Regions from separate parts of the Micromonospora sp. CPCC 205539 genome, predicted to be linked through region 2. Evidence: riboswitches for the same ligand, from Rfam matches in the RefSeq annotation. Region 2 holds a riboswitch; the other holds the start of a gene.
What was found. Region 2 has a riboswitch for thiamine pyrophosphate ahead of thiE (thiamine phosphate synthase). Riboswitches for the same ligand answer to the same signal wherever they lie in the genome.

Region 1 (4,100 bases), on a different contig from region 2:
TCAGCAGCGTGAACGAGAAGACCAGTGCGGCGGCGACCTTCGCCACCGGGTTGCGGCGGGCCAGCGGCGCACCGGGATCGGCGACCGGCTCGATGCTGATCATCAGGAGTCGTCCTGGCCGGGCTGGACCGCGACAGGGCCGGTCACGGGTCGCTCCAGGGTGACGGTGCGGTCGGCCAGGGCGGCGACGAAGTCCGCGTCGTGAGTGACCGCGACGACGCCGTGCCCGGCGTCGCGCAGGTCGGCGAAGAGGTCGACCAGCTCGCGCCAGGTCCGTCGGTCCTGGCCGAAGGTGGGTTCGTCGCAGATCAGCAGGCGGGGCGCGGTGGCCAGGGCGGTCGCCACGCTCAGCCGCCGCGCCTCGCCACCCGAGAGGGTGTACGGGTTGGCAGCGGCGAGCCGGGCCAGTCGCAACCGGTCCAGCAGCTCGGACACGGTCTCGTTCACGGCCGCCTCGGGTTGGCCGGTGCGGCGCGGGCCGAGTGCCAGCTCGTCGAAGACGGTGCTGGTGACGAACTGGTGCTCCGGGTCCTGAAAGACCGACCCGATCCGGCGGGCCAGCGCGGGTGCCCGCCATCGGTGCGGGGGAGTGCGGTGGTCCGGTCCAGCCAGTTCGGGGGACGCGGTCACCCGACCGGTGCCGGGCCGGAGCAGCCCGCCGAGCAGCAGCGCCAGGGTGGATTTTCCGGCACCGTTCGGCCCGCGTACGGCGAGCGCCTCTCCGGCGCGGACCGCCAGATCGGTGGAGCTCAGGCGGGGCGGCAGGCCGAGCCGGTCGGCGGTGAGCAACACGTCGCCGGCCATTGCGGTGGCCGGCCGGGGCTCGATGGGGTGGCCCGGCACCCAGACGCCCTCGGCGGCGAGGGCGGCACCGTGCTGGGCGAAGACCGCCTCGGGTGAGCCGTCCGCGCGGACCCCGCCGCCGGGCTCCAGGACGACGACCCGGTCGACCAGCGGAAGCGCCTCGGCGACCCGGTGCTCGACCAGGACCAGCGTGGTGTCGGCGTCCAACGCGCCGGCCACCGCCTGCCGGACCAGCTCGGCCCCGGCCGGGTCGAGGTTGGCGGTCGGCTCGTCGAGCAGCAGCAGGCCGGGACGCAGGGCCAGCGCACCGGCCAGAGCGAGGCGCTGCTGCTCGCCGCCGGAGAGCGCGGCGGTGGGGCGGTCCCGGGAGTACGGGAAGCCGACCCGGCGAAGCGCCTCGTCCACCCGCGGCCAGATGTCGCCGGCCGGCACTCCCCGGTTCTCCAGGCCGAACGCGACGTCGTCGCCGCAGCGGGCCATCACCAGCTGGGTCTCCGGGTCCTGGAAGACGATGCCGACCCGTTCCCGCCCCTTGCGCGGGTCGAGCCCGTCGATCTCGACGGTGCCCTCCTGCTCGCCGGAATCCTCGGGCAGGAGCCCCGCCAGTGCGTTGAGCAGGGTGCTCTTGCCGGCCCCCGAAGGCCCGAGCAGCAGAACGCGCTCGCCAGCCTCGATCCGCAGGTCGACCCCGCGCACAGCCCAGGCAAGCCGCCCAGCGTGCCGCCACCCGAACCCCCGCAACAGAACCCCGCCCACAACACCTCCCCCCACCCAAGCCCGCACCCCACCCGGCCGCACCCCGCGCCCGGCCGCACCCCCCACCCGGCCGCACCCGGCCCGGCGCCCGGCCTCACCCTGCCCGGTTGATCATGAGGTTGACGGGTGTTTGGGAGATCCATCCCACCGTCAACCTCATGATCAACGCGGAGGCTCGGCGGGGCGGTCAGATGGCGGCGCGCTCACGGCCGACCGGGAAGCGGTCGAGGACTCCGGTGTTGGCCAGGGCGCGGGTCAGCAGCCAGCCGCCGACGCCGGCCAGCACCGTGGCGCTGACGATGGTGAGCAGCGCGTACGGGATGCGGTAGTCGGTCAGCTCGTAGTCCGCGTTCCAGACGAAGAAGTCGAACAGCGCGGCGCTCAGGCCGGTCAGCGCGCCCGCCAGCACCGCGGTCGGTAGCCGGAACGACCGGTACCGGAAGGCGGCGAAGGCCAGCTCGGCGCCGATGCCCTGCACGATGCCCTGCGGGATCACCGTGCCGGCCCACTGGCTGCCCAGCAGCGCGGACAGGACCGCGGCCACCGTCTCGCAGTAGAGCGCGGCGCCGGGCTTGCGGATCACCAGGCCGCCGAGCACGGCCGGCATCAGCCAGATTCCGTAGAGCAGGGTCTGCGCTGGCGGGAAGAAGGCGAAGGCGCCCTCGGTGGCGCTCCAGACCAGGCCCCAGGCCCAGAAGATGACGCCGAAGGCGACCGCGATCACCGACGCGACCACGATGTCGATGGTGCGCCAACGGTTGGTGGCGTTGTCCATGTTTGCTCCCAGTTCAGTGAACGAACCAGGAGAAGACGCACGCCGCGCGTCCGGTGGCACCGGACGGCGGCGCGGCTGGAGGTCGACCGAACTCCCTGCGCTGGCATTACCCAGATCAGGTTCGAGGGTCTGCGGGCGTGCCCGCACTCTCAGCGCTGTGCGCTCCCCTGTCGGATGTGAAGTTGTCTCGCTGACGCTAACACTGACCAGGGGTATCGGCCCAGCAGGGCCGTCTGCCGAACCTCGGCGTCCGGCCCGCTCGCCGCCGGCTGGGTAGGCTCACGATCATGCGGGTCGAGGCGCGAGGTCTGACATTCGAGGTACGCACCGGCGGTCCGCAGGACGGCGTACCCATCCTGCTGCTCCACGGCTTCCCCCAGCACTCCGGTGAGTGGGACGCGGTCGTCCCCGCACTGCACGCCGCCGGGCTGCGCACGTACGCGCCGGACCAGCGGGGTTACTCGGCGGACGCCCGGCCGGTGGCGGTGGCCGACTACCGGATCCCCGAACTGGTCGACGACGCGGTGGCGCTGCTCGACGCGCTCGGGCTGGACTCCGCCCACCTGGTCGGCCACGACTGGGGTGCGATCGTGGCCTGGGCGCTCGCCGCCCGGCATCCCGAGCGGGTCCGTACGCTGACCGCGGTGTCCGTGCCCCACCCGGCGGCCATGGCGCACGCGCTCGCCACCGACCGTCAGCAGAAGGCCCGCTCGTCGTACATTGCGCTGTTCCGTCAGCCGGGCAAGGCGGAGAAGGTGCTGCTGGCGTTGAACGCGACCGCGCTCCGCAAGCTGCTCGGCGGGGTCGGCGACGCGTCCCGGGTGGATCGCTACGCCGACCCGATGCGCGAGCCGGGGGCGCTCACCGCCGCACTGAACTGGTACCGGGCGATGTCCCGCGCCGACCTGGCCGACGTCGGCCCGGTCACGGTGCCGACGACGTACGTGTGGAGCGACCACGACATCGCCATCGGCCGTGCCGCCGCGGAGGCGTGCGCCGCGAACGTCACCGGGGAGTACCGCTTCGCGCTGCTGCCCGGGGTGAGCCACTGGATCCCCGACACCGCACCGGGTCCGCTGGCCGAGGCGATCCTGGCTCGGGTCAACGCGCCGGCCTGAAGCCACGACGGTCAGCGAGGGAGGATCACCGTGACGGCGCCTACCGGCCTGAACACCCGGCGCTCGCTCGCCGCGCAGTTGCGCGTGCTCGGCGTACGCCCCGGCGGCACGCTGCTGGTGCACGCCGGGCTGAGCCCGCTGGGCTTCGTCTGCGGCGGACCGCAGGCGGTGGTGCTCGCCCTGCGCGACGCGCTCGGCCCGGACGGCACGATCGTGGTGCCCACGCACACGCCGGACAACTCCGATCCGGCCCAGTGGAGCAACCCGCCGGTTCCGGTGGACTGGTGGCCGCTGATCCGCGCCGAGATGCCGGGTTTCGACCCGGCCGTCACCCCGAGCCGGTTCATGGGTGCGGTCGCCGAGATGGTCCGCACCTGGCCCGGGGCACTGCGCAGCACGCATCCGCACGTGTCGTTCGCCGCGCTCGGGCCGACCGCCGAACGGGTGGTGGCCGGGCACGATCGGGTCGACATGCTGGGCGAGCGGTCGCCGCTGGCCCGGCTCTACGACCTGGATGCCGACGTGCTGCTCCTCGGTGTCGAGCACGATGTGAACACGTCGCTGCACCTGGCCGAGTACCGCTGTCCGGCCCCGCCCCGGGAGCGGGTGGGTGCGGCGGTGCGCACCGGCGATGGCGGCCGCGAATG
Region 2 (4,100 bases):
TTGCGCTGGGTGTCGACCCGCAGCACCTGCTTCTCGCTGGCCAGGTCGATGGTGTCGCCGGTCACCGTGAACCGGGACAGCAGATTGCGGGTGACCCCGTCGTTCGGCGCGTAGTAGAGATACACCCACTTGTTGGTGGCGAAGCCCGGGTCGAGTCGGATGCCGATCAGGCCGTCCTCGTTGCCGGTGAAGACGTCCAGGTCGGCGGCCGTGACGGTGCTGCCGGTGTCCGGCTTGACGATCTGCACCCGGCCGTCGCGCTCGACGTAGAAGACCCGGCCGTCCGGGGCGATGTCCAGCTCCATCGGGTTGCTGGTGTTGCTGTCCAGCGTGACCTTCTCGAAGCTGGCGGTCTTCGAGGCGCCGCAGTCGGCGTCCGCCACACCGGCGGCGGTGCGGATGCCGCCGAGCAGGTGGCCGAGGAACGCGGGGTCGGCGTACGACTCCGGGGTGTGCCCGCCGCCGGTGTACCAGGAACGGCCGCCGTCGAAGTCCTGGCACCAGGAGGTCGGGTGGTCGGCGCCCATCGCGCCGGCGCCCGGTGCGTAGCTGGTCTCGTCCAGGCTGGCCAGCACGTGCACGTCCGGCCGGGGGTTGGTCTGGAAGTTGTACCACTCGTCGAACCGGGACCACCGGTCCGGCAACTCGGCGGTGGACGGGTGGGCGTGGTCCTCCACCTTGACCGTGGCCTGCTGGTTCGCCGGGTGGCTGGCGAAGTACGCGCCGACCAGGTCGCCGTACCACGCCCAGCTGTACTCGGTGTCCGAGGCGGCGTGGATGCCGACGTAACCGCCGCCGGCACGGACGTAGCGCTCGAACGCGGCCTGCTGATCGGGGTCCAGGACGTCCCCGGTGGTGGAGAGCCAGATCACGGCCCGGTAGTTCGCGAGGTTGGCGTCGGTGAATACCGCCCCGTCCTCGGAACTGTCCACGGTGAATCCGTTGGCGGTGCCGAGCTGTTGGATGGCGGCGAGGCCGGCGGGGATGGAGTCGTGCCGGAAACCGGCGGTCTTCGAGAAGACCAGGACGGAGAAGGGGTCGTCGGCGGCCTGAGCAGCCCGGGGCGGCGCCGGGGCGATCTGCGCCGCCGGGGCGGCCTGTGCGGCCGGTGCGGGCTCTGCGGTTGCCGCCTGCGCGGGCGGCCCGACGAGGGTCGTCGAGGCCAGGGCCAGGGAGATCAGGGTCGCGGTGATGGGTACGCGGGCACGACGGGATGGGGACACGCCGCCTCCTATGTCGCGGTGGACAGGATCGCGGGGGCCGGCTCGCCGAAGACCGTCCCAGATGGAGCCGGTGGGGCCACCGTGCCAGGGCGTCCACGCCAGCATTTTGTCGAATCGCTGAACAAATTAATTCGACTGGATCAATGTCCGGCAAGATGCTGGCGGATAACGGTTCTGCAACGGCGGGCGACATTCGGAACAGGACCGCATGAAGCGCCCTGCGCGCGGCGAGCCACCTCCGCCACCGCCCCCCGCCTTGGCAGTCCGGCTCTTCTGTCGTACGGTGACACGCAAGTAACCCACGGGAGCCCGGTGTACCGGGCTGAGAGGGGGGCTGACAGCCCCCGACCGTCGAACCTGATCCGGGTAATGCCGGCGCAGGGAGGAGCGTTGCCGTGCCGTCCCTTGGGCGATTGCATCTGATCACCGACACCCGACCCGGGCGCGATCCGCTCACCGTGGTCCGGGCCGCCCTCGCGGCGGCCCGCGCCGACCTGGTGGTGCAGGTCCGCGTCGAGGACTCCGCGACCGACCGTGAGGCGTACGAGCTGGCCCGCCAGGTGCTGGCTCTCTGCACGGCGTACGGGGCGAGTTGCCTGGTCAACGACCGGCTGCACGTGGCACTGGCGGTGGGCGCCGCCGGCGGGCACATCGGGGCCGACGACCTGCCGGTCGCCGCCGCCCGCCGGGTGCTCGGCCCCACGGGCGTGCTGGGCGCCACCGCCCGGGCGCCGGGCACAGCGGTCGAGGCGGTCGCCGCCGGCGCCGACTACCTGGGCGTCGGGCCCTGCCACGCCACCAGCACCAAATCCGGGCTGCCGGACCCGATCGGCCCGGCGGGGGTACGCGCGGTGGCCGAAGCGGTCGACGTCCCGGTGATCGCGATCGGCGGGGTGACCGCCGCTCGGGTGCCGGCGCTGCGGGCCGCCGGGGCGTACGGGGTGGCGGTGGTCGGTGCCGTCTCCGCTGCCGCCGACCCCGCCCGGGCCACCGCCGAGCTGCTCGAGGCACTGACGTGCTGAGCGGCCGGTCCCCGTCGACGCGATCCAGCGACCGGGCCCGGCCCGACGTCGCGGTGGTGGGGGCGGGCCCGATCGGGCTGGCCATTGCCTGGCGCTGTGCCGCCCGAGGGCTGCGGGTGGTCGTCCACGACCCGGCACCCGGCTCGGGGGCGTCGGCGGTCGCCGCCGGCATGCTCTCCCCGGTCGCGGAGGCGTACTTCGGTGAGCACGAGCTGACGTCGCTGCTGCTGGCGTCCGCCGCCCGCTGGCCGGCGTTCGCCGCCGAGCTGACCGAGGCGACCGGCGTCGAGGTCGGCTACCGCACCGAGGGCACGCTGATGGTCGGGCTGACCGGGGACGACCTGGCCGAGGCGCGCCGGCTCTGGGCGTACCAGCAGGGGTTGGGTCTGCCGGTGACCCCGCTGCGCCCCACCGAGCTGCGCGACCGCGAGCCGGCGCTCGCACCACGGGTGCGCGGCGGCGCGCTCGCGCCCACCGATCACCAGGTCGATCCACGGCTGCTGGTGCCGGCGCTGCGCACGGCCGCGCAGCGGGCCGGCGCGGTGCTCGTAGCGCAGGCGGTGCACCACCTCGCCGACGTGGATGCCCAGGTCATCGTGGTCGCCGCCGGCTGTGGCGCCGCCGCCCTCACCGGCCTGCCGGTGCGGCCGGTCAAGGGCCAGATCCTCCGGCTGCGCGCGCCCGGCGGCGTCGCGCCGGGCTTCCGGCACGTGATCCGGGGGTACGCCGACGGCGAGCCGATCTACCTGGTGCCGCGCGTCGACGGTGAGGTGGTGCTGGGCGCCACGGTCGAGGAGCGGACGGACACCTCGGTGACCGCCGGCGCGGTGCTGCGCCTGCTCCGGGCCGGTGTCGATCTGCTCCCCGAGCTGGCCGAGTACGACCTGGTCGAGGCGGTCGCCGGACTGCGTCCGGGCACCCCGGACAACGCGCCCATCCTCGGGCCGCTGCCCGGTCGGCCGGACGTGCTGGCGGCCACCGGGCACCACCGGCACGGCATCGTGCTCACCCCGGTCACCGCCGATCTGATCGCCGACCTGGTGACCACCGGCGTGCCCGATCCGCTGCTCGCGCCCTTCCGGCCCGACCGTTTCCTGGCGGACCTGGTGGATGGTGGCGGACCTGATCACACGATGGAGGGGGAGCGGTGGAGTTGATCGTGAACGGAGCCGGGCGCAGTGTCCCGGGTGGCGCGTCGGTGGCCGACCTGGTCCGCGACATCACCCCGCAGCAGCGTGGGGTGGCGGTCGCGGTCAACGGCGAGGTGGTGCCCCGGACCGGTTGGCCGGTCACGGTGCTGTGCGACGGGGACCGGGTCGAGGTGCTCACCGCGGCGCAGGGCGGGTGAGCGGCGTGTCGTTCGAGCTGGGCGGGGCGACGTTCACCTCGCGGCTGATCCTGGGCACCGGTGGGGCCGCGAACCTGCACGTGCTGGAGCAGGCGATCCGGGCCTCCGGCACCGAGCTGGTCACCCTGGCGCTGCGCCGGGTGGACACCGCTCCGGGCTCCGCCGGTGGGCTGCTGGACCTGCTCGACCGGTGCGGGGTACGGCTGCTGCCGAACACCGCCGGCTGTCACACCGCGTCCGACGCCGTGAAGGTGGCCCGGCTGGCCAGGGACGCGTTCGACACCGACTGGATCAAACTGGAGGTGATCGGCGACGAGCGGACGCTGCTGCCCGACGGGGTGGAGCTGCTCCGCGCCGCCGAAGAGCTGGTCGCCGACGGCTTCACCGTCCTGCCGTACACCAGTGACGATCCGGTGCTCGCCCGCCGGCTGGCCGACGTGGGCTGCGCCGCGGTGATGCCGGCCGGCGCGCCGATCGGCTCGGGGCTCGGCATCGGCAACCCGCACC

Region 1: it holds a riboswitch for thiamine pyrophosphate, as region 2 does, so the genes downstream of both, V6V47_RS22410 (ECF transporter S component) here and thiE (thiamine phosphate synthase) in region 2, are expected to answer to the same signal.

What each region holds. Positions count from the first base shown of each region.
Region 1 is NZ_JBAKHW010000027.1:12,683-16,782, reverse strand. It holds gene V6V47_RS22420 (energy-coupling factor transporter transmembrane component T family protein) at 1-103, opposite strand, end outside; gene V6V47_RS22415 (ABC transporter ATP-binding protein) at 103-1,560, opposite strand; gene V6V47_RS22410 (ECF transporter S component) at 1,748-2,335, opposite strand; TPP riboswitch at 2,410-2,514, opposite strand; gene V6V47_RS22405 (alpha/beta fold hydrolase) at 2,623-3,453, shown strand; gene V6V47_RS22400 (aminoglycoside N(3)-acetyltransferase) at 3,484-4,100, shown strand, end outside.
Region 2 is NZ_JBAKHW010000025.1:30,964-35,063, reverse strand. It holds gene V6V47_RS21350 (ThuA domain-containing protein) at 1-1,223, opposite strand, end outside; TPP riboswitch at 1,515-1,624, shown strand; gene thiE (thiamine phosphate synthase) at 1,619-2,245, shown strand; gene thiO (glycine oxidase ThiO) at 2,242-3,402, shown strand; gene thiS (sulfur carrier protein ThiS) at 3,393-3,593, shown strand; gene V6V47_RS21330 (thiazole synthase) at 3,590-4,100, shown strand, end outside.